4 regions of the Streptomyces sp. NPDC060002 genome follow, and region 4 is predicted to be linked to each of the others. Evidence: riboswitches for the same ligand, from Rfam matches in the RefSeq annotation. Region 4 holds a riboswitch; each other region holds the start of a gene.
What was found. Region 4 has a riboswitch for cyclic di-AMP ahead of ACFWBD_RS15870 (C40 family peptidase). Riboswitches for the same ligand answer to the same signal wherever they lie in the genome.

Region 1 (6,856 bases), on a different contig from region 4:
CACCTCGCCGCGGGCGGTCTCGACACCCTTGTTGTGGGCGACGGCGAGACCGGGCGCCGGTTCGGTGACGTACCGCACGCGCTCGGCGTACTCGAGCTCGACCAGGTCCCGGGTGGCGTCCGTCACGGGCGCGTTGTCGACGACGACGATCTCGAAGTCCGGGTGGTCCTGGGCGAGCAGCGAGTCGAGGGCATGGCCGAGCTTCTCGGCACGCTCACGGGTGGCGACCACGACAGTGGTGAACGGAACCCTGGCGGTCGGGACGGTGGCGGTCGGGACGGTGGCGGTCGGGACGGTGGTGGTCGGGACGGTGGTGGTCGGGACGGTGGTGGTCGGGACGGTGGTGGTCGGGACGGCGGTGGTCGGGACGGTGGCGGTCGGGACGGTGGTGAACGGGACGGCGGCGGTCGGGACGGCGGTGGTCGGGACGGCGGTGGTCGGGACGGCGGTGGTCGGGACGGTGGCGGTCGGGACGGTGGCGGTCGGGACGGCGGTGGTCGGGACGGCGGCGAACGGAACGGTGGTGGTCGGGACGGTGGTGGTCGGGACGGCGGTGGTCGGGACGGCGGTGGTCGGGACGGTGGCGGTCGGGACGGTGGTGAACGGGACGGCGGTGGTCGGGACGGCGGTGGTCGGGACGGCGGCCGGCGGGGCGGCGGTCGGGGCGGTCTCGTGCGCGGGCCTCGCGGAAGGCGGCCCGGGTGCCTGTTCGTGCGTGGCCAGGCTCATGAGGACGGTCTTCGGGTCCGCGCCCGCCGGTACCGACCCGAGCAGCGTCCCGATCGGCCGCCCACCCCTTCTGACCAGCACGAACACCTCACCGTGCGTGACGGGCGGACTTCCCGGCGCCGGTCTGAGGACACCCCCGTCGTCCAGTTCGAGCTCGGCGACCTGCACCGGCTCGATGTCCAGGAACCTCTGTATCTCCTGCTGTGCACGTGCCGCGCGGTACATGAACCCCCCTTGTCTCACGCCCGTCACACCGGCCGGTCGGCGCCGCCCGTCACGGTCGGCGCAGCCGGCCCGCGCCCTTCAAGGCCCGTGCGGCCGCCGCGGCGAGCCTCGGCCGGCTGCGCACGAAGTGATGCGCCCGGCGGGACGGCTCACGGCTGAGCCAGTAGAGCGCGGCGCCCACCCCCGGACGCGACCACGCTCCCTCGTACACGGGTAGCTCCCCGGTCTTCAGCGAGTCCTTGTACTCGGCCGCGCCCCGCCCCAGGTCGAGCAGGCCGATGCCCTCGGCGGCGGCCGACTCGGCCATCCGCAGATGCAGCACCAGGCCGGGTGAGAACTTCGCGAACTCCGGTTCGTACGAAGGGAACCAGCAGGCCAGGACGGTCGACGAACGCAGTCCGAAGTGCGCGGCGACCGGTTGGTCACCGGCGTACAGGACGGAGAGAGTGCCGGAGCACTCCGGCGCGCGCGTCGCGGAGAGCGCGTTCACGAGCCGGGTGATCCACTCCTGCGCGAACCGGTCCCGGCGGCCGGTCCTGCGGTACTGCGCGGACTTCCACGCCATGAGCGTGCGCAGCGCTGCCGGATCGCGTTCGTCGAACACGAACCGCAACTCCCCGACCTGACGCCCGAGCCTGCGCTCCTTGGCCAGAGTCGTCTTCAGGAACTTCGGCGACTGGGCGCGCAGCACGGACTCGTAGGTCTCGTAACCCTTTTCGACGTCGATGACATAGGAGGCGTACTCCTCGGCCGCGTGCGGGGTGAACAGCCCTTGCTCCGCCTCCAGGTTGTCGAAGGCGAAGCTCGACAGGGCACATGCCCGCATCAGTTCGTCGGCGTCCAGCCCGAGACCCGGGGCCAGCACCGCGCCCTGCGCGTCCGAGACGCCGTACGCGAGGGCCTGGCCCTGTCCGAGCAGGCCCCGCTCGTGGGGCAGGAAACCGACCGGCTCACGCCCCTCGTACACCACCGCCACCCGCGAGCGTGGCTGTACCAGGCCCACGGCGTCGGTGAACTCCGGTTCCATGAAGGGGTTTCGCGGAAGCGCCGACGCGGCACGCAGCGCGCGCCACCGCTCCCTCTCCCCCTCGCCGAGGTCCTGCGGCCTCAGCACACGAATGCGCCCACTGCTCAACCTGACCCCCCGATCAAGTCCCCCTGGACACCTGGACGGTACCGCTCCACCCGGGCGTCGCGGTAGGTAGCGTCCCATCTTGTTGCCAACCGGTGCAGAGGCCTACAACCGTCCGCAACCCGGCGATGTGCCAGAAAGCCGTTTCATCGAGTCGGCCGGCAGCCAGTCGTGAGCCTGGCGCACAAGGGGAGTTGGCAGAACAGGACAGGACCTGAACGTCGGCCGGTTCGTGTCGGACCCGGGGGGCCTGGGATCCGTATTCTCTGATCATGGCCGCACCCACCGCATATGCCGCGCGCACCGCGTACTCCCTCATCGCCACCGATCTGGACGGGACGCTGCTCCGCGGCGACGACACCTTCTCCGACCGGTCGCTCGACGCGCTCGCGCGGGTGGCGGCCGCCGGCGCACGCCACCTGGTGGTGACGGGACGGCCCGCGCCCCGGGTGCGCCCGCTGCTCGACCGGCTGCACAGCAGGGGGCTCGCGGTGTGCGGGCAGGGCGCGCAGTTGTACGACGCCGGCGCGGACCGTCTGCTGTGGTCGGTCACCCTGGACCGGGAGCTGGCCGAGACCGCGCTCGGCAAGATCGAGGCGGAGGTGGGGCAGTTGTACGCGGCCGTCGACCAGGACGGTGTCGACGGGCTGACGCTCATCGAGCCGGGCTACCGGATGCCGCACCCGACACTGCCCGCCCTGCGCGTCGGCCGGCGCGACGACCTGTGGTGCGAGCCGATCAGCAAGGTGCTGCTGCGCCATCCCACGCTGTCCGACGACGAGTTGGCGTCGACGGCCCGCTCGGTGGTCGGTTCGCTGGCCACGGTCACCATGTCGGGGCCGGGCACGGTCGAACTCCAGCCCTGCGGGATCACCAAGGCGACGGGTCTGGCCCTGGCCGCCGAACATCTGGGGCTGCGGCCCGAGGACACCGTCGCGTTCGGGGACATGCCCAACGACATCCCGATGTTCGACTGGGCGGCTCGTGGTGTCGCCATGGCCAACGCCCATCCGGAACTCAAGGCGGTGGCCGACGAGGTGACGACGTCGAACGAGGACGACGGCGTGGCCGTCGTCCTCGAACAACTGTTTCCGTAACCGGCTACCGGCTACCGGCTGTCGCCTGCCGACGCCGGCGACCGGGCCCGGGCGGGACGGTCAGTACGCGCCGAACACGTTGTCGATCGAGCCGTAGCGCGCGGCCGCGTAGTTGCAGGCGGCGGTGATGTTCGCGACCGGGTCGTACGAGTCCCACGACGTGCCGTTGACGTGGTAGGCGCGGAACGTCGGGTCGATGACCTGGAGCAGCCCCTTGGACGGGATGCCCGCGGCCGCGTTGGAGTCCCAGAGGTTGATGGCGTTGGGGTTGCCGGAGGACTCGCGGATGACGTTGCGGTAGATGCCGTTGTACGTCCCCGGGATGCCGTGCTGCCCCATGACCTGGAGGGAGGCACGGATCCAGCCGTCGAGGTTGTTGGCGTAGCCGAGGCTGGTGGCCGTGGAGACGGCCGGAGTCGCCGCGGAGGCGGTGGTCGCCCCGAGGACGGGGAGAGCGAGCACGGCCGCGCCGGTGACGGCGACGGCGAGCGTGCGGACGAAACGGTTGCGGCGCGGCTGAGCGGCAGCGGGCATGACGATTTTCCTCTCCGGCGCCTGCGAGGTGAGCTGTCGGGTTCGGGCGGGAGCTGCCCGGTCGCGTCCTGACGGTCGCGACTTGACCCCAAGCCGTACCGGCCTGTCCGAAACATCTCGGGTATCCAAGACATCCGGAAAATCCGTTTCGGCGACTTACCTGGTTCCCCCGCTCCTGCCGAGCGGTGTCGATGGGTGTGCGGGCGGCGGCAGGATTCGGCGTTCCACCCGACAGGCCGGGAACGTATGCGAGAGCACATGTCCGAAACAAGTACCGGATTCACAGATCACCCCTATTGACCTTGGTCTGTGACCTATGAGGTGCTTGATCCTTTGTGGGTGCAAACCTTCAACTTGCTTACGGGGTGCGGAGAATCGGTGAACGTCGAGGTCGGACCGGATCTCCCTGAGGGGTGAGCCAAGTCACCAGCATTCACAAGAGCGGCGAATCGGGCAATAGCCCCAACTCATCGTTAAAGGACCGGCAATGGACCGCGGAGGGAAATCGCCCGGAGTTGCCCCCGGCGCGTCGAGGGGGAGGCTGAAGGGAATGCGTGATGGTCGTCACGTGAAGAGGGGGTGACCGCGCCCGTCACCTCGACGGGCGCCCCGGTCCGGGACGTGAATCTCCGCTTCCCGGAAACTCTCTCCATGTCCGCTCATATGAGCTGATCGAAAACATATCGGGCGTGATCCGATAGCGCCTGGCCTGCGAGGCGCCTCCCGGGCGAGCCATTCGAGCCCGCGGGACGTGGGGGCTATCGGTGATCGAAACGTGACCGGATACGCTGACTTGAGTGATGGCAGAGACCTATCGACAAACCGCGTAATCGCCAGTAGACACCAGCAGACAGGAGACCCCTCGTGACCGTCGTCGGGCCGTTCGGGCTGAGCGTGCGGGACCAGGCTCTGGAAGCCGATGTCCAGGCCGGATTGGCGGCTGTCGAGGAAGGCTTGCTCGAGGCCACCAAGAGTGAGGTCCCGTTCATCACGGAGGCCGCCCAGCACCTCGTACGCGCGGGCGGCAAGCGGTTCCGGCCGCTGCTCGTGGTGCTCGCGTCGCAGTTCGGGGACCCGTACGCGCCGGGTGTCGTGCCGTCGGCCGTCGTGGTGGAGCTGACCCACCTGGCCACGCTGTACCACGACGACGTGATGGACGAGGCGGCCGTGCGGCGCGGGGTGTCCAGCGCCAACACCCGCTGGGGGAACTCCGTCGCCGTCCTCACGGGCGACTTCCTCTTCGCTCGCGCCTCCCACATCCTGGCCGACCTCGGGCCGGAGGCGGTACGGGTACAGGCGGAGGCGTTCGAGCGGCTGGTCACCGGGCAGATCCTGGAGACCGCGGGTCCGACGGACGGGCGGGACCCGGTCGACCACTACCTCGACGTGCTCGGCGGCAAGACGGGTTCGCTGGTGGCGGTGGCCTGCCGGTTCGGGGCGATGATGTCCGGCGCCGACGACACGGTCGTCGACGTGCTCACGCAGTACGGCGAGCGGCTCGGCGTCGCCTTCCAGCTCGCGGACGACGTCCTGGACATCGCCTCCGACTCGCACGAGTCGGGCAAGACGCCGGGCACGGACCTGCGCGAGGGCGTTCCCACGCTGCCCGTGCTGCGGCTGCGGGAGCGGGCGGCGCGGCTGTCGCTGCCCGAGGACATCGCCCTGTGCGAGCTGCTGGACTCCGACCTGACCGACGACGCCCGGCACACCGAGGCGCTGGAGGCGCTCCGGGCCCACCCGGCGCTGGAGCAGGCCCGCCGGGACACCGTGCGGTACGCGAAGGAAGCGCGGTCCGCGTTGGCGCCGCTGCGGGAGTGCGACGCGAAGGCGGCGCTGATGGAACTCTGCGACGCGGTGGTCCACCGGGCGGGCTGACCCCGGCGACCCCTACGGGTCGGACGGCGGCTCGTCACCTTCGTGTCATACCGCAGGCGTATGTGGAGTTGAGCCCTCGGGCTGACGCTTCCCCGTGGCCGATTTGGTCAGATGGGAACCACGGAAAACACCACTCCTCACCGATTCGGGTGAGAATGGCGGCTTGGGGTGGGGACGTACAAGCGCGAGATGACCAGCCGCCGCCGACGACGGAGGTAAGGCACACATGGCACCGAAGGCATCCGACGACACCACGACCGGCGGGGAGCCGACCGGCGGGGAAACCGACGAGCTGCGCCTCGGACGGCGCAAGGCCGCACGGTACATCGTCCCGGTCACCGTGATCGGTGTCGCGGCGGCGACGATCGGGCTGGTCCCGGCGCTCGCCGACTCCGGCGACCCCGACCTGCCGAAGATCACCGCACAGCAGCTCCTCGACAAGATCGCCGCTTCGGACGTACAGCAGCTGTCCGGAACGGTGAAGATCAGCACCGATCTCGGGCTGCCCGACCTCGGCGGACTGGAGAGCGGGCTCCTCTCGGGAGCCACCGGACAGGGCGGTGACGGCTCGTCCGCCGATCCGTCCACCAAGCTCACCGAACTCGCCGCCGGCACGCACACCCTGCGCGTCGCCGCCGACGGCCCGGACCGGCAGAAGCTCTCGCTGCTGGAGAACGCCGCCGAGTACAGCGTCATCCACAACGGCAAGGACGTGTGGGGGTACGACAGCGCGTCCAACGAGGTCTACCACTCGACCGCAGGCGAGAGCTCTGGCAAGGGCTCCGGGAAGGCGGAGACCCCCGTCCCCGCCACGCCCAAGGAGCTCACCGAGGACGCTCTGAAGGCGGTCGACGACACGACCTCCGTGACCGTCGACGGCACCGTCCAGGTCGCCGGGCGTGACGCCTACAAGCTGCTGGTAAAGCCGAAGCAGTCCGGTTCCACGGTCGGCGCGATCAGTGTGGCCGTGGACGCGAAGACGGGCCTGCCGCTGAAGTTCACGCTGACCCCGGCGAGCGGCGGCGCCGCAGTCGTGGACGCCGGCTTCACCCAGGTCAGCTTCGCCAAGCCCGCCGCGTCCACCTTCGACTTCACCGCCCCCAAGGGCGCGAAGGTCACGGAGGGCGACGAGGCCGGGGAGAGCGCCCCGGGGCACTCGGAGAAGTCCGACGACCTCGCGAAGGACCTCGAAGGCATCGAAGGCATCGAAGGCATCGAAGGCATCGAGGGCGCCGAAGGCCAGGACGGCCTCGACGGGCTCAAC
Region 2 (6,856 bases), on a different contig from region 4:
GTCCCGGACCCCCGCGGCCGTACCGGACTCGACCGCCACGGGCGCGATCTCACGGGCAACGACCGGGTCCGCGTCCTCGACGTCGAGGTCCTCGCCTGCGACTGGTCCGTCCTGCGCCGCACCACCTTCGACTACCGGCACAGCGACGGCCACTGGAGCCGCGAACGGCGCGAGACGTACGACAGGGGCGACGGCGCCACGATCCTGCTCTACGACCCCGAGCGCCGTACCGTCCTGCTCACCCGGCAGTTCCGGCTGCCCGCGTACGTCAACGGACATCCGGACGGCATGCTGCTGGAGGCCGCCGCCGGACTCCTGGACGGCGACGACCCGCGCGAGGCGATCCGCCGCGAGGCGGCCGAGGAGACCGGACGGGCGGTGCACGACGTCGAGCATGTCTTCGACGCGTTCATGAGCCCCGGTTCGGTCACCGAGCGCCTCAGCTTCTTCGCCGCCCCCTACGACGCCTCCGTCCCCGGAGCCGGCACGGCGGGCGTGGCGGCCGAGGGCGAGGACATCGCCGTCGTCGAACTCCCCTTCACGGAGGCCCTCGACCTCGTCCGCACCGGCGCGATCGCCGACGCGAAGACCATCATGCTGCTCCAGTGGGCCGCGCTGGACGGTCCGTTCGGGCCGTCGGCGGTCAGCTCACGCTCAGCCCGGTGAGGTCGGCCAGGGGCAGCGTGTGCTGCGTCTGGAGGACCTTCGCGCGCAGGTAGCGGACGTTGTGCGGGGTCGTGAAGACGCCCGTCGGGACCCGGTCGTGGACGTCGATGCCCAGGTCGCGCAACTGGCCTGCCTTGTCGGGGTTGTTGGACAGCAGGTCCAGGCTCGTGATGCCCAGGGCGCGCAGCATCTGGGCGGCGGCCGTGTAGTCGCGGTCGTCCTCGGGCAGGCCGAGCGCGGCGTTGGCCTCGTAGGTGTCCAGGCCCTGGTCCTGGAGGGCGTACGCGTCGAGCTTGTTGTAGAGGCCGATGCCGCGGCCCTCCTGGCGGAGGTAGAGCAGGACACCGCCGGTCCCGGCTATGCGCTCGACCGCCTCGCGCAGTTGCGGCCCGCAGTCGCAGCGGGCGGAGCCGAAGACGTCACCGGTCAGGCACTCGGAGTGCAGCCGGACCAGGGGGGTGGCCCCGGGCGCCGGCTCGCCGAGGACGACGGCGATGTGTTCCTGGCCGTCGGCGAGTCCGTGGAAGGTGACCAGTTCGGCGTCGACGGAGTAGCCGTCGGGGAAGCGCAGCGGTACCCGGACGCGGGCGCGTGGGGTGGCGGAGGGGGTGTCGGGCATGCGGTCTCCCGGGTCCGGAGGACGGTGGCAAGGCGGCACCGGGCCGCTTTGTGCTTCAGATTTGAAGCAGATCCAACGAATCGAGACCCTACCCCATGCTTTAAATTTGAAGCAACGGGATTGTGGCGCGCACCTCATGCGCCCGCGGTGATCAGGTTCCCGAACAGGGCGACGAGCGGCGGCGCCACGGCAGTTCCCGCGGGGCCGCCTCGTCGCCGTCCTGGAACCCCAGCACGACCTGCGTGAAGATCTCCTCCAGCTGCCCCACCTGCTCGGGAGTGAGCCGGTCGAAGAGGGCGGAGCGGACCGTCTCGACATGGCCGGGCGCCAGGTTCTCCAAGGCCGCCATACCCTGGTCCGTCAGGGCCGCGACGGTCCCGCGCTTGTCCCAGCGGCACTCCTCCCGCCGCAGCAGTCCGTCCTTCTCCAGGCGCGTCACCGCGTACGTCAGCCTGCTGCGGGTGATCTTCAGCTGCTCCGCGAGGTCGGTCATCCGCAGCCGCCGCTCCGGTGTCTCGGAGAGGTTGGCGAGGATGGAGTAGTACAGATGAGGCAGGCCGGCCTCCTGCTGGAGCTGCCGGTCGATCGCGTCCTCCAGCAGGAGGTAGCCGGCGACGTAGGCGCGCCAGGCGCGCTGCTCCTCAGGGGACAGCCAGCGAGTCGTCATACAGCCAGTGTAGGTTTGTTTCAAACTTGAACCAAGACCCGGGGAGCCGCGTCGATGCCGTACCCGTACGTCCTGCTGTCCGCCGCCGTGTCCCTCGACGGCTACCTGGACGACACCACGCCCGAGCGCCTGCTCCTGTCCGGCCGCGCCGACTTCGACCGCGTCGACGAGGTACGAGCCTCCGTCGACGCCATCCTCATCGGCGCCGGCACCATCCGCGCCGACAATCCCCGGCTCCTCGTGAACTCCCCCGAGCGCCGCGCCGCCCGGGTGGCCGCCGGCCGGCCGCCGTACCCCCTCAAGGTCACCGTCAGCGGCTCCGGCGACCTCGACCCGGCGGCGAACTTCTGGCACACGGGCGGCGAGAAGGTCGTGTACACGACGGAGAAGGGCGCCGCACGGGTCCGCGCCCTCGGCATCGCCGCGGACGCCGTCCCGCTCGGCCCCGAACTGGACTGGCGCCGTCTCCTCGAACACCTCCACGACGAGCGCGGGGTACGGCGCCTCATGGTCGAGGGCGGCGGAACGATCCACACCCAGCTGCTCCGGCAGGGCCTCGCCGACGAACTCCAGCTGGTCCTCGCCCCGCTCTTCGTGGGCGACCCGGCCGCGCCCCGCCTCTTCGGACCCGGCGGCTACCAGGGCGGACGCCTGCGCCTGGTGGAGAGCCGGCGCATCGAGGACGTCGTCCTGAACCGCTACGAGCCCACCGCCCCCGGCGCCGGACCGCTGCCCGCCGCAGCCGACAGGCACTGGCTGGCCCTCGCCTGCGAACTCGCGGCCGACTGTCCGCCGTCGGAGACCGCCTTCAGTGTCGGTGCGGTGATCGTGGCCGCCGACGGCACGGAGCTGGCCCGAGGCCACTCCCGCGAGGCCGGCGACCCGGTCGTGCACGCCGAGGAGGCGGCCCTCGCGAAGCTCGACCCCGCCGACCCCCGGCTGTCCGCGGCCACCGTCTACAGCAGCCTCGAACCCTGCGCCCGCCGCTCCTCCCGCCCGGCCCCCTGCGCCCGCCTCATCCTCGACGCGGGGCTGCGCAGGGTGGTCACGGCCTGGCGCGAGCCGGACACGTTCGTCACGGAGGCGGACGGGACCGGTCTGCTCACGGCCCAGGGCGTCGACGTCCTCGTGCTCCCGGAGCACGAGGAGCGGGCGAAGGAGCCGAACCGCCACCTCCTCTGAGGCCGCCGGGGCCCCGTGGATCAACCGATGTGCTTTCTGCCCCGCTGATGGCGTACAGTTGTGTTCATCGCCGCGGGGTGGAGCAGCTCGGTAGCTCGCTGGGCTCATAACCCAGAGGTCGCAGGTTCAAATCCTGTCCCCGCTACTGATGAACCGAAGGCCGGAATCCGAAAGGGCTCCGGCCTTCGGTCTTTTCGTCGACCGCTCCCTCACTCTTGGTGACCGGACGACCGCCCTGCGCATAACGACTGGGTCACCATCAAAACTTCCGTGACTGATGAAGCGTTTCCGGGGAATGTCGAGGCGCGGTCAACTCGCCCGTTTTTCACCGCTGCTGGCCCAAAAGTCCAGGCCGGAAATGTTGTTGATCAAGAGGAACAGCTTGGAAACCCACCCCCGGGTCTATTAACGTTCGATAACGCAGCGCGGTCGTCCCAGCCGGCACCAGAGTCGGCTCCGTGCGGCACGTGCCGAATCCCGCAAGGGAACCGGGGAACCACCACCTTGGGGTGAATCACGCGGAAGCCTTCGTGAACTCGCAGAGTCCACGACCGGTATACGCGCGTAGGAGACCTTCCCGCTCCGAACCCGTCAGCTAACCCGGTAGGCGACGGAAGGAAAGGAGTGCGCCCGCGTGGCGTCCAACCCGCCTGCCCCCGAGGCCCCTTACGCCCCCAGCCAGCGGTCCACCGAGACCTTCGGCTACGGCGGCTACCGCACCGACGAGGGCCCTTGGGAGGAGTGGAACCCCACCGCGGAGTCCACTCGCCCGGTACGCGGCAAGCACCGCGTCGCCAAGCAGCGCGGCGGCGGATTCGCCCGCAGCTCCACCGTCCTCGGCGTCGGCGTCATAGCCGCCGTCAGCGCGGGTGGCATGGCCAGCGCCAACACCGGCAAGGCGCCCGTCTCGATCTCGATGCCGGACCTGCCCAACGTGGGTTCGCTCATCTCCGACGACGAGCCCGCCCCGGAAACCGCCCCGGCCCTCGCCGGCTTCGGCTCCGAAGCCGCCGTGGACACCGAGGAGAACGCAGCCGACGCCGGCGAGGCACTGCGCAGCCGGATCATGGCGCAGGCCGAGTCACAGCAGTCGCAGGTCGAGGTCAAGGCCCTCGCCGCCGCGGCCAAGGCCGAGTCCGACGCCGCCGCCAAGGCCGAGAAGGAGGCGGAGGCCAAGGCCGCCGCCGCCAAGAAGAAGGCCGCCGAGGAAGCCGCCGCGAAGGCCGAGGCCGCGCGCCTGGCCGAGCTGGCCAAGCAGTACACGCTGCCGACCTCCTCGTACACCATCACCTCGACCTTCGGCCAGGCCGGTGCCCTCTGGTCCTCCGGCTACCACACGGGTCTGGACTTCGCCGCGCCGACGGGCACGCTCATCAAGGCCGTCCACAGCGGCACCATCACCGAGGCCGGCTGGGCCGGTTCCTACGGCTACCGCACCATCCTGACTCTGGACGACGGCACCGAGCTGTGGTTCTGCCACCAGTCGTCGATCAGCGTCAGTGTCGGCCAGAAGGTCGCCACCGGTGATGTGATCGGCCGCGTGGGCGCGACCGGGAACGTCACCGGGGCCCACCTCCACCTCGAGGTCCACCCGAACGGCAGCGCCGACGGCATCGACCCGGCGGCCTGGCTGCGCGGCAAGGGCCTCAACCCCTGACCGGTTCCTCTCCCGAGGACACCCTGATCCACCCCGGCAGCCCCGACGCCCTCCGCGTCGGGGCTGCCGTCCGTGCCGTCCACAGGCGCCGTTCACATGTTCTTCGCGTCACGCCCGGAATGGGCGGGCCGTCGGCGCCCGTTGAGACGAAGCATGACTTCTCTTCGCAAGCTCGGCTCCTCCGACCTCGAGGTCTTCCCGCTCTCCCTCGGCGGCAACGTCTTCGGCTGGACCGCCGACGAGACGGCCTCCTTCGCCGTACTCGACGCCTACGCGGCCGCGGGCGGCAACTTCGTCGACACCGCCGACTCCTACACGGCGTGGATCGAGGGAAACAGCGGTGGTGAGTCCGAGACCATCATCGGCAGGTGGGTGAAGGCCCGGGGCAACCGCGACGACGTCGTGATCGCCACCAAGGTGAGCCAGCACCCCGAGTTCCCCGGTCTGACCGCCGACAACATCAAGGCCGCCGCCGACGCCTCGCTCCGCCGTCTGGGCACCGACCACATCGACCTCTACTACACGCACTTCGACAAGCCCGAGGTGCCCGTCGAGGAGATCATCGGCGCGCTCGACGAGCTGGTGCGGGCGGGCAAGGTGCGGCACATCGCCGCCTCCAACATCTCGCCCGAGCGGCTCCGGGAGTCCCTGGAGTTCTCCGACCGCGAGGGCCTGGCCCGGTACGTCGCCCTCCAGCCCCACTACAACCTGGTCTCCCGCGACACCTACGAGGGCGGCCTCCAGGACCTCGCCGCCCGCTTCGGCCTCGCCGCCGTCCCGTACTTCGCGCTCGCCGCCGGCTTCCTCACCGGCAAGTACCGGCCCGGCACGACCGTGCAGAGCGCCCGCGCGGCCGGCGCCGCCAAGCACCTCGACACGGAGCGGGGCCGCGACGTCCTCACCGCCCTGGACGAGATCGCCCAGGCCCACGGCGCCGAGATCCCCACGGTCGCCCTGGCGTGGCTCGCCGCGCAGCCGACGGTGGCCGCGCCGATCGCCTCCGCGCGGACGGTCGAGCAGCTTCCGGCGCTGCTGGGGGTGGCACGGCTGGAGCTGACGGCGGAGGAGCTCGCCCGGCTGACCCGGGCCTCGGCCTGACCTGCCTCGGCCCGGCCTACTGGCGCGGGTGGGGAGCGGGGTACGGCCCTGCCGGATACCCGTTCTGGGGGCCGTTCCCGTGGCCGTGTGCTGCGGGGTGCCCGTAGCCGTACCCGTATCCGTACGACGGCCCCGGCGGACTCCCGTACACCGTCGGATTCCCGTACATGGGCGGACTTCCGTACACCGGCGCCGACGGGTGCCCGAATCCGGCGGTGTGGCCCTGGCCGTGGGCCGGACCCCGGCCGTACCCGTACACCCCGTACACCGGCCAGGGCGGCGCGGCCACCCGTACCGGCGGGGCCGTCATCCGGGCCGCGTGGTCCAGCGCGGGCCGGGCGACGTCCTTGCGCCTCCACAGTTCGTTGAGCAACTCCCGCTCGCGTACGAGGAAGTCGGCGCCGGCCCGGCCTCGCCGGCCGCGGTGCCGCAGGAACGCGAGGGACGTCGCGTACGCCTCGTACCGCGCCACCTCCCGCGCCGCCGGCTTGCCGAGGTGGCGGCCGGCGTACTCCCGGGCCAGCCGCCGGGCCCGCATGGAGCCGAGCGCGAACGGCTCGGCCGGGGTGAGCCAGCCGGCGGCCGCGTAGGCGGGCAGCTCCTCGCGTACGGTGCGCAGCTCGCGTTGCCGCGTCCACACCACCAGCCAGGTCAGCAGCCCGAACGCGGGCACCATGAACGCCGCGTACACCGCGAAGAAGCCGAACTCGCCGAACGACGAGGAGCCGTTCCACAGGGCGTGCATGCCCATCGCGAGGAGCAGCCCGCACAGCGGGACCAGCACGCGCCGCAGGTGCTGGCGCTCGCCGGACAGGGCGGCGACGCCGAAGCCGATGCCGGTCAGGACGGTGAACAGGGGGTGCGCGAACGGCGACATGATGACGCGTACGAAGAACGTCGCGGCGGTGACGGAGGCGATGCCGGTGTCGCCGGTGAGCTGGTCGGTGCCGAAGGCGGTGCCGAGGTA
Region 3 (6,856 bases), on a different contig from region 4:
GCGGCTCGTGGTGGCCGACGGGACATCTCCCCGACGATACGACATGGATTCCCCGGGCAACGGGTTGTCCACAGGGCGGTACCGCGCACGTCTGCCCAGGTGAAGAGTTGTCCACCGAAAGTTGCCCGGCAGGCCGGCCGCATTCGATGATGTTGGTGCTTGATCGCACCTGTTCGAATCAGTGGGGGTTTGATGCCCGAGATCGCCGACAACGGCCGCACCTGGCTCCTTTCCGGGCCGACGAGCAGCTACGCCCTCCACCTCACCGAGGGCGACGAGCTGGTCCACCTGCACTGGGGCCCGGGCATCGCGCTCGCGGACGCCGAGGCGCTCGCCGGCCATCCGCCGTCGGAGCGCGGGGCGTCCTTCGAGTCCCCGCTCGACGGCCGGGAGGAGTACCCGGTCGAGGGCGGACCCCGCTTCGTCCGGCCCGCCCTGTCCGTGCGCACCGACGAGCGACGCGGCACCGAGTGGTCCTACGAGGGCTTCGAGGCCGACGGCGGCGAGCTGCGGCTGCGGTTCCGGGACGCCGGGCTGACCGTCACCCTGCACTACCGGATGCGGGGCGATGTCGTCGAGCGCTGGACGACCCTGCGCAACGACGGTGAGCGGCCGCTGGAGCTGCTGCGCGCCGACTCCGCCACCTGGACCCTGCCCGAGCGCGACGACTGGCGGCTGTCGCAGCTGCACGGCCGCTGGGCCGCCGAGTCCCGGCTCACCCGGTCCCCCCTCACCTACGGGGAGCAGGTCATCGGCAGCCGCCGCGGCCACACCGGGCACCAGCACCTGCCCTGGGTCGCCCTGGACACCGACGCGACCGAGGAGCGCGGCGAGGTCTACGGCTGCGCCCTCGGCTGGTCGGGTTCCTGGCGGATCGCCGTCGCCCAACTCCCGGACGCGCGCGTACAGATCACCGGGGGCGCCGGGTACGACGACTCGGGTCTGCTGCGGCTGGCCGCGGGGGAGTCCTTCACCACACCGGTCTTCGCCGGACTGTGGAGCGACGCCGGCTTCGGCGGTGCGAGCCGCACCTGGCACGCCTACCAGCGCGCGTACGTCGTCCCGGATGCCGAACAGGACCGGCCGGTGCTGTTCAACTCCTGGGAGGCCACCTACTTCGACATCTCCGAGGAGCAGCAGGGCACGCTCGCCCGGCGGGCCGCCGCGATGGGCGTGGAGCTCTTCGTCGTCGACGACGGCTGGTTCGGGGCGCGCACCGGCGACCATGCCGGGCTCGGCGACTGGCAGCCCAACCCCGACCGGTTCCCGGGCGGACTGAAGCCCCTCGCCGACTACGTGCACGGCCTCGGCATGCAGTTCGGCATCTGGGTCGAGCCCGAGATGGTCAACCCGGACAGCGAGCTGTACCGGGCCCACCCCGACTGGGTGCAGTTCCAATCGGGACGAAAGCGGACGGAATTCCGCAATCAGCTCGTGCTGAACCTCGCGCGCGAGGACGTCCAGGAGTACCTCTGGGAGCAGCTCCACGGACTCCTCTCCAGCGCGCCCGTCGACTATGTGAAGTGGGACTTCAACCGCTGCTTCACCGACGCCGGCTGGCCGGACGACCCCTACCCGCAGCGCCTCTGGGTCGACCACGTCCGGGCTCTGTACGCGCTCCTGGACCGGCTGCGGGCGGCCCACCCCGGGGTCGCCTTCGAGTCCTGCTCCGGCGGCGGCGGGCGCATCGACCTCGGGATCATGAGCCGCACCGACCAGGTGTGGACCTCCGACAACACCGATCCGCTCGACCGGCTCGACATCCAGCACGGCTTCAGTCAGATCCACCCCGCCCGGGTCATGGCTGCGTGGGTCACCGACAGTCCCAACACCCAGCTCAACGGCCGGGTCAGCTCGCTGCGCTTCCGGTTCGTCAGCGCCATGGCCGGCGTGCTCGGCGTCGGCGGGGACCTCTCCGAGTGGAGCGAGGAGGAGCTCGCCGAGGCGCGTCGGTGGGTGGACCTCTACAAGGAGATCCGGCCCCTCGTGCAGCAGGGCGACCTCTACCGGCTGCGGCCCCCGGCGGGCGGCCTGAGCGCCGTCCAGTATGTGCGCGGTGACGAGAGTGTCGTCCTCGCCTGGCTCCAGGCGCAGCGGTTCGGCGAGCCCGTTCCGGCGCTGCGGCTGCGCGGACTCGACCCGACAGCGTCGTACGAATGCCGTGAAACGGGCGAAGTCCACCGAGGGGCGGTGCTGCTGCACCACGGACTGCGTACCGCACTGCGGGGCGACCTTGATGCGACGGTTATCCGGCTGCGTCGCATCTGAGGTTTCTGTCCGAATTGGATCCTTCGTTCCAACTCGCTCTGGAATAAAGGAACCTGGAGAGCCGTCACGTGAGCAGCGTCATATCCGTGACCGTGCGTCGTTCGCCATGTCCACGTAATTCGCATGCTTTCAAGGGTGCTTGCCGATGAACGAGCCCTTTGACTCACGCAGTGTGACCGGGGAATCTCGCAGCGGATCAAGAGAAAGGCGTTAACAGCACAACCTCTGCTTGTCCCTGTGCGTCCTGGTCGCTTACGTTCCACACCAATCCGGACGGACGCCGAATCCTGCCACCGCCCGGAACCCGCGCACTCACCCGTACGTGGCAGGAGCGGGGGACCCACAGGCACAACCGCCTGTTCCGGTCTCCGGAACAGGCTTTGGGGTAAAGCCGCGCCTCGGCGCGGCCGGACATCTCCAGTCCGCACCCGACAGCTCACCTCGCAGGCGCCGGAGAGGAATTCGCCATGCCCGCGAAGGGTAAGCACCGCCGTCCGAAGCCCCAGCGCTTCACTCGCTCCATCGCCGTCGCCGGAACCGGCGGCGCCGCGCTCGCCCTTCCGCTCATAGGTGCCGCCGGCGCTCACGCGGCCCCCGCGCAGTCCGTCTCCCAGTCGGCTTCCCAGGCCGTTCCGGAAAAGGCCGTGCAGTCCGTGCCGGTGGCGCAGAAGACGGCCACCGCCACGACGGCGAAGACCTACACCGTGCGGTCCGGCGACTATCTCTCGAAGATCGCCGACGACCAGAACGTCAGCGGCGGCTGGCAGAAGCTCTACCAGGACAACCGTCAGGCCGTCGGCGGCGACCCGTCGCTGATCCACCCCGGACTGAAGCTCTCCATCGGCAAGAAGGCCGCGACCTCCGCGACCGGCGGCACCGGCTCGTCCTCCGGTTCCTCCTCGTCCTCCTCGTCCTCCTCGTCGAAGTCGAAGGCGTCCGGAACCAAGTCGTCGTCCTCTTCCTCCTCTTCCTCCTCTTCCTCCTCGTCGTCCGGTTCGTCCTCCTCGAAGACGGTCACCCAGGCCGCCGAGAGCGGCACCGGTACCTCCAGCGGCTACACGCTGCCGGTGGGGGGCGCCACCGTCGGCACCGCCTACCACACGGCCGGCAGCATGTGGTCCAGCGGCTACCACACCGGCACCGACTTCGTCGTCCCGACCGGCACCACCCTCAAGGCCGTGGGTGCGGGCACCGTCGTCTCCGCGGGCTGGGGCGGCGCGTACGGCAACCAGGTCGTCATCAAGCTCGCCGACGGCTACTACGCCCAGTACGCCCACCTGTCCCAGCTCTCCGTCTCGGCCGGCCAGACCGTGACCGCGGGCCAGCAGGTCGGCCTCTCCGGCGCGACCGGCAATGTGACCGGCCCGCACCTGCACTTCGAGATCCGCACCACCCCGGACTACGGCTCCGACGTGGACCCGATCGCCTACCTCCGCTCGCACGGCGTCTCCGTCGGCTGATCCCCTCCGACTCCGACGACCTCCCGCCTGACACGCGGCCCAAGGCCGGACCCCGATCCCCGGGTCCGGCCTTCGGCGTGTCCGGGCGGCGCCGGTGTGGGAGTTCGCGCGTTCATGATCGTTCTATTGCGTTCTTGTGGCAGCCCTTCTCGCCCCATCGACAGGTGGGACAGAGTGGGGACACAGTGATCCCCGTCAGTGAGCAAGCGCTTTCTATCGCTCCTCGGAGGTCCTGTGTCCGGCGTCGACCGACGCATCGTCATCAAGGGCGCCGCCGCCGCGGCCGCCGTCACCGTCGCGGCCCTGCTGGCCGGACTCGTCTCCGCGCCTCCCGGGCACGCCGCCGGGACCCCGCGCCGGATCGTCGAGAACCTCGACCGCGGCCTGGTCGCCACCCCGTCAGGCGACGGGACCTTCCTCAGCTGGCGGCTGCTCGGCACCGAATACGCGCGGTACGGCGACGCCATCGCCTTCAACGTCTACAAGAACGGCCGCCGCCTCAACCGGGAGCCGATCAGGAAATCGACGACCTATCAGGACGACAGCCGGGGGACGGGGACGTACACCGTCCGCGCCGTCGTCGACGGGCATGTGCAGAAGCCGAGTCCGGCAGCCCTGCTCCTCACCGACGGCTACGCCGAGATCCCGCTGGCCGGCGCCGACGGCTACACCGTGCAGCACGCCTGGCCGGGTGACCTCGACGGCGACGGACGCTACGAGCTCGTCGTCAGCCGGCTGTCCGGGACCCGCGACCGGCCGGACCTGCTGGAGGCGTACACGCTCACCGGCGAGCGCCTGTGGCGGGTCGACCTCGGCCCCGGCTCCTACACCCAGGCCGGCGGGAACGGCGCCAACGACCCGGCGCCCGCCGCGATCAGCGGGTCCACGGCGATCGGCGGCTACCGCAACGACGACAACGTCACCGTCTACGACCTCGACTCCGACGGCCGTGCCGAGGTGCTGGCGCACACCGCCGCCGGGACCACCTTCGCCGACGGTGCTCAGGTCACCGCCGCCTCGCCCGCGAACCAGTTCGTGTCGGTGATCGACGGAGCGACCGGCACCGAGCGGACCCGGCAGCCCGTCCCCGACGACTTCGTGGCCGACGGCCCCTCCGGCGGCCACTTCGGCATCGCCTACCTCGACGGCGAACACCCCAGCCTGGTCACCAAGTCGGTCACCCGGGTCGGAGCCAGGCGCGGCGCGTTCCGGGTCCTGTTCCAGACCTGGGACTTCGACGGCACGGACCTCACCCGCCGTTGGAAGCACGTCGTGGACCCGACGACCGGCGCGACCAGCTTCCACCAGATCCGCACCGTCGACGTCGACGGGGACGGCAGGGACGAGATCGCCGACGGCAACTACGTCGTGAACAGCGACGGCACGCTGCGCTACGTCGTCGACGGGGCCATCCACGGCGACCGCTTCGACATCGCCGACCTCGACCCCGACCGGCCCGGCCTGGAGGGCTTCGCCATCCAGCAGTCCGAGCTGGGCATCGTCTCCGCGTTCCCCTGGTACTACTACGACGCCGACACCGGCGAGCGGCTGGTGACCGGCTCGCACCCGGCGAGCCCGGTGAGCGACGCCGACCTCGACACCGGCCGAGGGAACGCCGCGGACATCGACCCGGACCACCGCGGCTACGAGTACTGGACGTCCACCGCCGACGTGACCCGGCCCGGCGCGGGCGTCTTCAACGTCCAGGACGGCAAGGTCTCCACCACCACTGCCAGCGTCAACTTCCGTATCTGGTGGGACGGTGACAAGGCGTCGGAGCTGCTCGACTTCACCCGCGTCGAGAAGTGGGACCCGGCGACCGAGAGCAGTGCCACGGTCTTCGACCCGGCCGGCGTCGTCTCCGGGGCCCGCAACGCCACCCCCTTCTACGGCGACCTCCTCGGCGACTGGCGCGAGGAGATCCTCGCCGAGACCGCCGACCACACCGCGCTGCGCCTCTACACCACCACCGCGCCGACCGGCACCCGCTTCTACACGCTCGCGCAGAACCCCGCGTACCGCCTCGGCTGGACCGTACGCGGCTACCTCCAGTCCACGTACACCGACTACTACCTCGGCACCGAGACCCGCCGTGTCCCCCAGCCGCACCTCACCACCCCCACCCACTGAAGGAGCCGACCGACATGACGACCACCCGCAGGGCATTCGGAGCCCTCGCCGCCGGCGCCGCGCTGGCCGCCCTCGCCCCGGCGGCCACCGCGAGCGCCCGGTCCCGCCACCGCCGTCTGATCGCCCACGACGACTTCCGCCACGGCCTGCGCCAGTGGGCCGTGGAACTGGAGAAGGGCGGAACGGTCACCGCCTCCCGCGGGACCCTGGAGGTCGACGTACCCGCCGGGGCGACGATCTGGTTCAAGCGGCCGCTCGAAGGGCCGTACGTCCTCGAGTACGTCGCCACGCCCGTCTCCGCGGGCGGGGTCAACGACCGCGTCTCCGACCTCAACAACTTCTGGAACGCCGTCGACGTCCGCTCCCCGGAGAATCTCTTCGCCACCCCGCGCGGCGGCGCCCTCGCCGAATACGACTACCTCAGGACCTATTACGTCGGCTACGGCGCCAACACCAACACCACGACCCGGCTGCGCCGCTACGTCGGCGAGGCGGGGGTGCGTCCGCTGATCTACGACTACACCGAGCCGCTGCTCGTCGCGAACGAGCCGAACCACGTCCGCATCGTCTCCGACGGTTCGGTCGTCCGCTGGTGGAACAACGGCCGGCTCGTCTTCGACCACACCGACCCGGAGCCCTACACGGGCGGGCACTTCGCCTTCCGGACCACCTGGAGCCATTTCCGGATCAGCGACTTCCGGGCGTGGTCCCTTATTCCCTGATTGGCAAACTCTTTAAGGGTGTCTTATCTCACCGCACGTCAACCCCTTCCTACGATCGCGTAGGTCACATTCGAAGGTGAATGATGAACTGCTGTGGCAGACGATTCGAAGAGTGACGACAGATCAGTGATCAGGTCGTACGTGGCGGTGGGGGACAGCTTCACCGAGGGCGTCGGCGACCCAGGCCCCGACGGGGCGTTCGTCGGCTGGGCGGACCGCTTCGCGGTGCTCCTCGCCGACCGGCGCCCCGAGGGCGACTTCAACTACACCAACCTC
Region 4 (6,856 bases):
CGGACCTCGCCGAGCACCTCGCCGACGATCGCGGCGATGAGCTTCTTTTTACCGCTCACGCCGACCCGACCCGCCCGCTTCCAGGGGGAGCCCCCATGCCCGCCACCCGGCGACTGATCGCCGTCGTCCTGCTCGTCCCGACCCTCGCCGCCGTCGCCCTGTGGGCCTTCGCCTGGCCGGCCGCCCGCACCGCGCCCCGCGACCTGCCGATCGGCGTGGCCGGCCCGCCCGCCGCGACCGCGCAGCCGGAGAGGCGACTGACCCGGCACGGGGGCGCCTTCGATCCACCACTACGCCGACGGGACGGCCGCCCGGGACGCCGTGGAGGACCGCACCGTATACGGCGCGGTGGTCGTCACGGCCGAGGGGTCCGAGCTGCTGACCGCCTCGGCCGCGAGCCCACTGGTCGCGCAGCTGCTCCAGCAGGCGGCCGCGCAGCCTGCGGCCGCCTCGGGCACCCGGGTGAGGACGGTGGACGTGGTGGCGGCGCCGGCCGCCGACCCGCGCGGTTCGGCCCTCGGTGCGAGCGTGCTGCCGCTGGCCCTCGCCGGGATCGCGGCCGGCGCGGTGGCGTCCCTGCTGGGCCTGCGCGGGTCCGTGCCGTGATGGCGCTGGTCGGCGCCGCCGCCCTGGTCGGGCTGGTCGCCGCGGCGCTGGCGCACAGCTGGCTCGGGGTGCTCACCGGTGACTGGTGGGCGGAGGCCGCGGTGCTGGGGCTGTCGACGCTGGCGGTGAGCGCGGCGGTGGCGGGCTGTGCCGCGCTGCTCGGCACGCCGGGCATCGGAGTCGTGTCGTTCTTGGTGATGGGGACATCGCGCTGTACATCAACTCCCCCGGCGGCTCCTTCAGCGCGATGACGGCCCTCTACGACACCATCCGGTACGTCACCTGCGACGTGGAGACGACCTGCCTGGGCCAGGCGGGCTCGACCGCGGCGGTGCTGCCGGCGGCGGGCACTCCGGGCAAGCGGTACGCACTGCCGGGCGCGCGGATGACGATCCGCCAGCCGTCCCTGCCCGAGCCCTTCGAGGGACAGGCGAGCGACCTGGCCGTCCAGGCCGAGGAGCTGGCACGCACCCGCGCGAGCCTGGAGGAGATGCTCGTACGGCACACCGGGCGGACGCCGGAGCAGGTGACCGCGGACATCGAGCGGGACACGTTCCTCACCGCCCAGGAGGCCGTGGCGTACGGCCTGGTGGACGGAATCGTCCCCAGCCGCAAGGCCTCGGCCGGCACGCCCGGCGGGAGGTGAGCCGCCGATGGTGCCCGAGCTGCCCCCGCTGCCCCCACTGCCCGCGCTGACCCGCGCGGAGGCCGAGCTGACCGACGGTTACCTCGACGTGGTCGACATGCTCGGCCGGATCAACCCCGCCCACCACGGCGACACCTACCGCGGGCTGCGCGCCGCCCAGGCTCTGGTGACCAAGGCGGCCGCGCTGCGCGACGCGCTGACCCTGATGCACCAGCGGGGCGAGAGCGAGCTGCACGCGCCGACGCTCGCGCGGGCGCTGCGCGTCCTGGACGGGGAGCGCCGCACCGCGCGGGTCACGCTGCCCCCGCTCGCCGACAGTTGAGCCGACCGGCCGACCCCGGTCCGGACCCGGACACGCCGACGACGTGACGACCGGACCGGAGTCGAAACGGCCCAGAAGGCGTACCCCCGTTCGGCAGAACGTCTACTGTTCCCCCAGACGCCCAGAGGTTGCGCAAAAGGACGCACTTCGGGTGGAACAGGAGGCGTCACCGCTGGTGGGAGCCCCTGAGGCGCCCTGACACCTGATCACCCATCAGAGTGTTCACCCGAACGGGTGAGTGGTGAGTAACCCCACAAATCCCCGGTTCCGTTGGGAATTTCGGACATCGGTGAGCCAAGATCCCTGACTGACGACAAGCCCCCGCCACAAGCGGCGGGGCGGTCCGGGCGGACGCCGAGTCCTGCCGCCTCCCGGATGACCGGTCGACAGGAGTGCATCGGCAGGAGTGGAGGACCCAAGCACGACGGGTCGCCGGAACGGTCACGCCATGACCGGACCGAGCAGCCCTTGGGGTGAAGCCGCAGCAGCGGCCGGGCAACTTCGCCAGCCCGAATCCGACAGGTCATCCTTCACAGGCGGCTGACGAAGGGTTGCGCATGACTGCGCTCAATCGTGTCCCGTCGCTCATGGCCCGGGCCGGTACGGCCTCGGCTTTCGCCATCGCCGCCGTGGGCGGCTCGGTCGTGGTCCCGGGGCTCGCCCCCGACGCCGCGGCCGCCACACCGGCGACGAAGGCGCTCCAGATTGCGGCCTCCAAGAAGGGTGCCCCGTACAAGTACGGGGCCACCGGACCGAAGAGGTTCGACTGCTCCGGGCTCACGCTGTACTCGTTCAAGAAGGCGGGCAAGAGCCTGCCCCGGACGGCGGCCCAGCAGTACAACAAGACGAAGCACATCTCGTCGTCCAGCCGCAAGGCAGGCGACCTCGTGTTCTTCCACTCGGGCTCGAACGTGTACCACGTCGGGATCTACGCGGGTAAGGGCAAGATCTGGCACTCGCCGAAGACCGGCGACGTGGTGAAGCTCCAGAAGATCTGGACCAAGAGCGTCTGGTACGGGCGGGTCCGCTAGGGCCTGCCCGGGTCACGGGCTGGTTTTCCCGGGGCGGTGGGGGTGTCCTGACGCGCCTTCATCGCCCCGGGAGCTCACCCTCCGCCGGGGCCGTCAGAGCTCCGGTCACCGGCTCCGTCGCCGGGACGGCCCACGGGAGCTCGACGGTGACCGTCTTGCCGCCCTCCCGGGTGGGCCGCACTCTCAGCCTGCCGCCGCACTCCGCGGTCAGCCAGCGAATGATCACCATGCCTCGGCCGTTGTCCTGCTGGACGGCGGCCGGCAGTCGTTTGGGGAAGCGCGGGTGGCTGTCGGTGACCCCGACGCGCAGGTGTTCGTCGCGGTCGAGGACCAGCTCCACCGTGAAGGTGGGCGACTGCCCGAAGGTGTGCTGTACGGCGTTGGTGGCGAGTTCCGAGACGATCAGCCGGATGGCGTCGGCCGTCTCCGTGTCCGCCGGCAGACCCCATTCCCCGAGGACGTCGGCCACGAAGACGCGGGCCGTGGAGACCGAGGCGGGATCGCTCGGCAGAATGACGGATGCTTCCAGGTGATCTGCCATGGCGACGTCGTCCCTTTCCCACGGGACCGGGAGCCCGACACGGTGCGGATGGTTCGAGTACGGTCCCGGACTGGTGCTTCTTCGCCAGACTGCCATTACCGCGCCGGTCACGGGTGGGATCCACCAGGATATGCATATATCTGTCGCCCAATGCGGTGAACTCTGCGACGGCAGAGCGTATTTGGTCGGCCCGATAGGAGTAAGGAGGGACCCATGCAGCACGGTCCCGCGGTGCGTCGCCGAAAGCTGGGCGCCGAACTGCGCAATCTGCGCGCCCAGGCGGGGCTCACCAGTGGTGAGGCGGCCCGGCTCGTGGGCTGGCACCAGTCCAAGGTGAGCCGCATCGAGACCGGTATCAGTGGATCGAAACCGGCCGATGTGCGGTTACTCCTCGACGCCTATGGGGTCGAGGATCCGCAACTGCGGGAGCTGATGCTGGCGTTGGCGAGCGACGGCGGCAGTGGCGGCCGGGACCACTGGTGGCACGCCTACCGCGGGGTGCTGCCGCCCACCTATCGGGACTTCATCAGCCTGGAGTCGCAGGCGAGTGCGATGCGCACCCTGGAGACGACGGTGGTGCCGGGACTGCTGCAGACGCCCGAGTACGCACGCGCGGTGACCAGGGCGGCCGTGGAGGGGAGCGACGAGGACCAGCTCGACACCCTGGTGGAGGTACGGCTGGCCCGCCAGGACGTGCTGCGCGCGCAGCCGCCGCTGGAACTGTGCGCGGTACTGGACGAGGCGGTGCTGCGGCGGGAGGTGGGCGGACCCGAGGTGATGGCGCGACAGCTGGGCCGGCTCGTGGAAGCCGCCCGATTGCCCCAAGTGCGGCTCCAGGTACTGCCGTTCGCCGCCGGAGCCCATATCGGGGTAACCGGCCCTTTCGTTATCTTCTCATTTTCGCGCACTTCTGATCTGGACGTGGTTGTTCTCGACCACTTGACGAGTAGCCTCTATCTCGAACGGAAAGAAGACCTCCAGGCCTACACCGAGGCCTTCAACGCCCTTCGGGCGCACGCCCTTTCGCCCGGGGACTCATCGGATTACATCGCCGCGATAGCCGACGGCGCGTAAGGAGGCACCATGTCCGCACCACCGCGGAACGTACCTTCCAGTACCGATCCCGACCGTCTCCCGGATGTGCGGTGGCTGCGCAGCAGCTACAGCACGGGAGCGAACAACTGCGTGGAGACCGCCCGGCCGGCCTCCGGCCCCTGGGCCGGTCTGCTCGCCGTACGCGACTCCAAGGACCCGGCCGGACCCGCCCTGCTCTTCTCCCCCGAGAGCTGGTCGGGCTTCACGGCGGTGTTTTCGCGGGTTCGCTGACCGCACCGGAGTAGCCGGAGCAGTCAGCGGCGGTCCACGGCCGTGTCACGCCGACTCATGGTCGTGTCTCGCCGATCACCCGTACAGCGCGTTCCAGCTCGGCCCCGGAGAGGTCCGCACGCGCGGTCAGCCTGAGGCGCGAGATGCCGTCGGGCACGGAGGGAGGACGGAAGCAGCCCACGGCCAGGCCTGCCGACCGGCAGTCCGCCGCCCAGCGCACGGCCCCCTCCGGGGACGGCGCACGCACGGAGACGACCGCGGCGTCCGGACGCACCGCTGCCAGACCCGCGGCCGTCAGGCGCGCGTGCAGCTCGCCCGCCACCGCACGCGCGCGCGACGCGCGCTGCGGCTCCCGGCGCAGCAGTCCGAGGGCGGCCAGCGCCGCGCCCGCAGCCGCCGGGGCCAGGCCGGTGTCGAAGATGAACGTCCGGGCCGCGTTCACCAGATGCTCGATCACCCGCGCGGGCCCCAGTACGGCGCCGCCCTGGCTCCCCAGCGACTTGGACAGCGTGACCGTGACGACGACGTCGTCGGCGCCCGCCAGACCCGCCGCGTACGGAGCGCCCTGCCCGCCGTCCCCGAGCACACCGAGCCCATGGGCGTCGTCGACGACCAGTCCGGCGCCGTACTCCCGGCAGGCGGCCGCCAGGGCGGCCAGCGGGGCGGCGTCGCCGTCGACCGAGAAGACCGTGTCGGAGACGGCCACGGCCGGGCCGTCGTGCGTGCCGAGCGCCTTGCGCACCGCGTCCGGGTCGGCGTGCCCGACGACCTGGGTGGCGCCGCGGGCCAGCCGGCAGCCGTCGATGAGCGAGGCGTGGTTGCCCGCGTCGGAGACGATGAGCGAGCCGTGGGGGGCCAGCGCGGTGACCGCTGCCAGGTTGGCCGCGTACCCGGAGGAGAAGACGAGGGCCGCCTCGAAGCCGCAGTGCTCCGCGAGCTCCCGCTCCAGCTCGCCGTGCAGCTCGGTGGTGCCCGTGACGAGCCGGGAGCCGGTCGCACCGCCGCCCCAGGTCCTGGCGGCCGCCGCGGCGCCCTCCGTGACCTCGGGATGGCGGGCGAGGCCCAGGTAGTCGTTGCTCGCCAGGTCGAGGAGCGGCGAGTCGGCCGGGCGGGGCCGCAGAGTCCGTACGAGCCCGGCCCGGCGGCGCAGCTCCGCCTGTTCGTCGATCCAGCCGAACGCCATGGGTCCTCCGGGCTTTTGTAGGTAGCGGACAGACACTAGCGGGCCGGCCGCCCACCCACGGTGTGGCAATACCCACACGTCGAACCCGGTGTGTTGTGCGATCCCTACCTTGGCCCGGAGCGGGTGCGTAGGACAGGATCGGCTCTCATGGACCTGCTGAACACGCTGGTGGACAAGGGGCTTCGGCGCGAGCTGCCGACCCGCGAGGAAGCGCTGGCCGTGCTGGCCACTTCCGACGACGACGTGCTGGACGTGGTGGCCGCGGCCGGCCGGGTGCGCCGGCAGTGGTTCGGGCGACGGGTGAAACTCAACTACCTCGTCAATCTCAAGTCGGGGCTGTGCCCCGAGGACTGCTCCTACTGCTCCCAGCGGCTCGGCTCCACGGCCGGGATCCTCAAGTACACCTGGCTCAAGCCGGACGAGGCCTCGCAGGCGGCGGCGGCCGGGCTGGCGGGCGGGGCCAAGCGGGTCTGTCTGGTGGCGTCCGGGCGCGGTCCGACGGACCGTGACGTCGACCGGGTCGCCGGCACCATCAAGGCGATCAAGGACCAGAACGAGGGCGTCGAGGTCTGCGCCTGTCTGGGTCTGCTCTCCGACGGCCAGGCCGAACGGCTGCGCGAGGCGGGCGCCGACGCCTACAACCACAACCTGAACACGTCCGAGGGCACGTACGGGGAGATCACGACCACGCACACGTACGCCGACCGGGTGGACACGGTGCAGAAGGCGCACGCGGCGGGTCTGTCTGCGTGCTCGGGTCTGATCGCCGGCATGGGCGAGTCCGACGAGGACCTGGTGGACGTCGTCTTCTCGCTGCGCGAGCTGGACCCGGACTCCGTCCCGGTCAACTTCCTCATCCCGGTCGAGGGCACCCCGCTCGCCAAGGAGTGGAACCTCACCCCGCAGCGCTGTCTGCGCATCCTGGCGATGGTGCGGTTCGTCTGCCCGGACGTCGAGGTGCGCATCGCGGGCGGCCGCGAGGTCCATCTGCGCACGATGCAGCCGCTCGCCCTGCACCTGGCCAACTCGATCTTCCTGGGCGACTACCTCACGACCGAGGGCCAGGCCGGCAAGGCCGACCTGGAGATGATCGCGGACGCCGGATTCGAGGTGGAGGGCGCGGAGCAGGTCACCCTGCCGGAGCACCGCTCGACGGCGGGCGGAGGCTGCGGGTCCCCCGCCGGCGGTGGCTGCGGCTCGC

Region 1: another riboswitch for cyclic di-AMP. It lies ahead of ACFWBD_RS10440 (transglycosylase SLT domain-containing protein); the one in region 4 lies ahead of ACFWBD_RS15870 (C40 family peptidase).
Region 2: another riboswitch for cyclic di-AMP. It lies ahead of ACFWBD_RS37695 (M23 family metallopeptidase); the one in region 4 lies ahead of ACFWBD_RS15870 (C40 family peptidase).
Region 3: another riboswitch for cyclic di-AMP. It lies ahead of ACFWBD_RS02445 (LysM peptidoglycan-binding domain-containing M23 family metallopeptidase); the one in region 4 lies ahead of ACFWBD_RS15870 (C40 family peptidase).

Annotation. Positions count from the first base shown of each region.
Region 1 covers NZ_JBHWUW010000008.1:87,576-94,431, forward strand. Annotated here, with positions in the region: partial or broken gene ACFWBD_RS10425 (glycosyltransferase) at 1-246, opposite strand, end outside; gene ACFWBD_RS10430 (GNAT family N-acetyltransferase) at 1,004-2,068, opposite strand; gene ACFWBD_RS10435 (HAD family hydrolase) at 2,359-3,183, shown strand; gene ACFWBD_RS10440 (transglycosylase SLT domain-containing protein) at 3,244-3,717, opposite strand; cyclic di-AMP (ydaO/yuaA leader) riboswitch at 3,721-3,949, opposite strand; gene ACFWBD_RS10445 (polyprenyl synthetase family protein) at 4,582-5,592, shown strand; gene ACFWBD_RS10450 (outer membrane lipoprotein carrier protein LolA) at 5,819-6,856, shown strand, end outside.
Region 2 covers NZ_JBHWUW010000075.1:19,943-26,798, reverse strand. Annotated here, with positions in the region: gene ACFWBD_RS37720 (NUDIX domain-containing protein) at 1-666, shown strand, start outside; gene ribA (GTP cyclohydrolase II) at 644-1,285, opposite strand; gene ACFWBD_RS37710 (MarR family winged helix-turn-helix transcriptional regulator) at 1,437-1,952, opposite strand; gene ACFWBD_RS37705 (dihydrofolate reductase family protein) at 2,007-3,134, shown strand; tRNA gene ACFWBD_RS37700 (tRNA-Met) at 3,206-3,279, shown strand; cyclic di-AMP (ydaO/yuaA leader) riboswitch at 3,593-3,761, shown strand; gene ACFWBD_RS37695 (M23 family metallopeptidase) at 3,769-4,791, shown strand; gene ACFWBD_RS37690 (aldo/keto reductase) at 4,945-5,889, shown strand; gene ACFWBD_RS37685 (PrsW family intramembrane metalloprotease) at 5,906-6,856, opposite strand, start outside.
Region 3 covers NZ_JBHWUW010000001.1:525,811-532,666, reverse strand. Annotated here, with positions in the region: gene ACFWBD_RS02450 (alpha-galactosidase) at 193-2,268, shown strand; cyclic di-AMP (ydaO/yuaA leader) riboswitch at 2,537-2,731, shown strand; gene ACFWBD_RS02445 (LysM peptidoglycan-binding domain-containing M23 family metallopeptidase) at 2,736-3,728, shown strand; gene ACFWBD_RS02440 (hypothetical protein) at 3,963-5,858, shown strand; gene ACFWBD_RS02435 (DUF6250 domain-containing protein) at 5,873-6,580, shown strand; gene ACFWBD_RS02430 (SGNH/GDSL hydrolase family protein) at 6,707-6,856, shown strand, end outside.
Region 4 covers NZ_JBHWUW010000014.1:128,268-135,123, reverse strand. Annotated here, with positions in the region: partial or broken gene ACFWBD_RS15885 (ABC transporter permease) at 96-845, shown strand; partial or broken gene ACFWBD_RS15880 (ClpP family protease) at 803-1,252, shown strand; gene ACFWBD_RS15875 (hypothetical protein) at 1,260-1,574, shown strand; cyclic di-AMP (ydaO/yuaA leader) riboswitch at 1,917-2,128, shown strand; gene ACFWBD_RS15870 (C40 family peptidase) at 2,132-2,605, shown strand; gene ACFWBD_RS15865 (ATP-binding protein) at 2,664-3,146, opposite strand; gene ACFWBD_RS15860 (helix-turn-helix domain-containing protein) at 3,360-4,220, shown strand; gene ACFWBD_RS15855 (DUF397 domain-containing protein) at 4,230-4,472, shown strand; gene ACFWBD_RS15850 (8-amino-7-oxononanoate synthase) at 4,528-5,655, opposite strand; gene bioB (biotin synthase BioB) at 5,803-6,856, shown strand, end outside.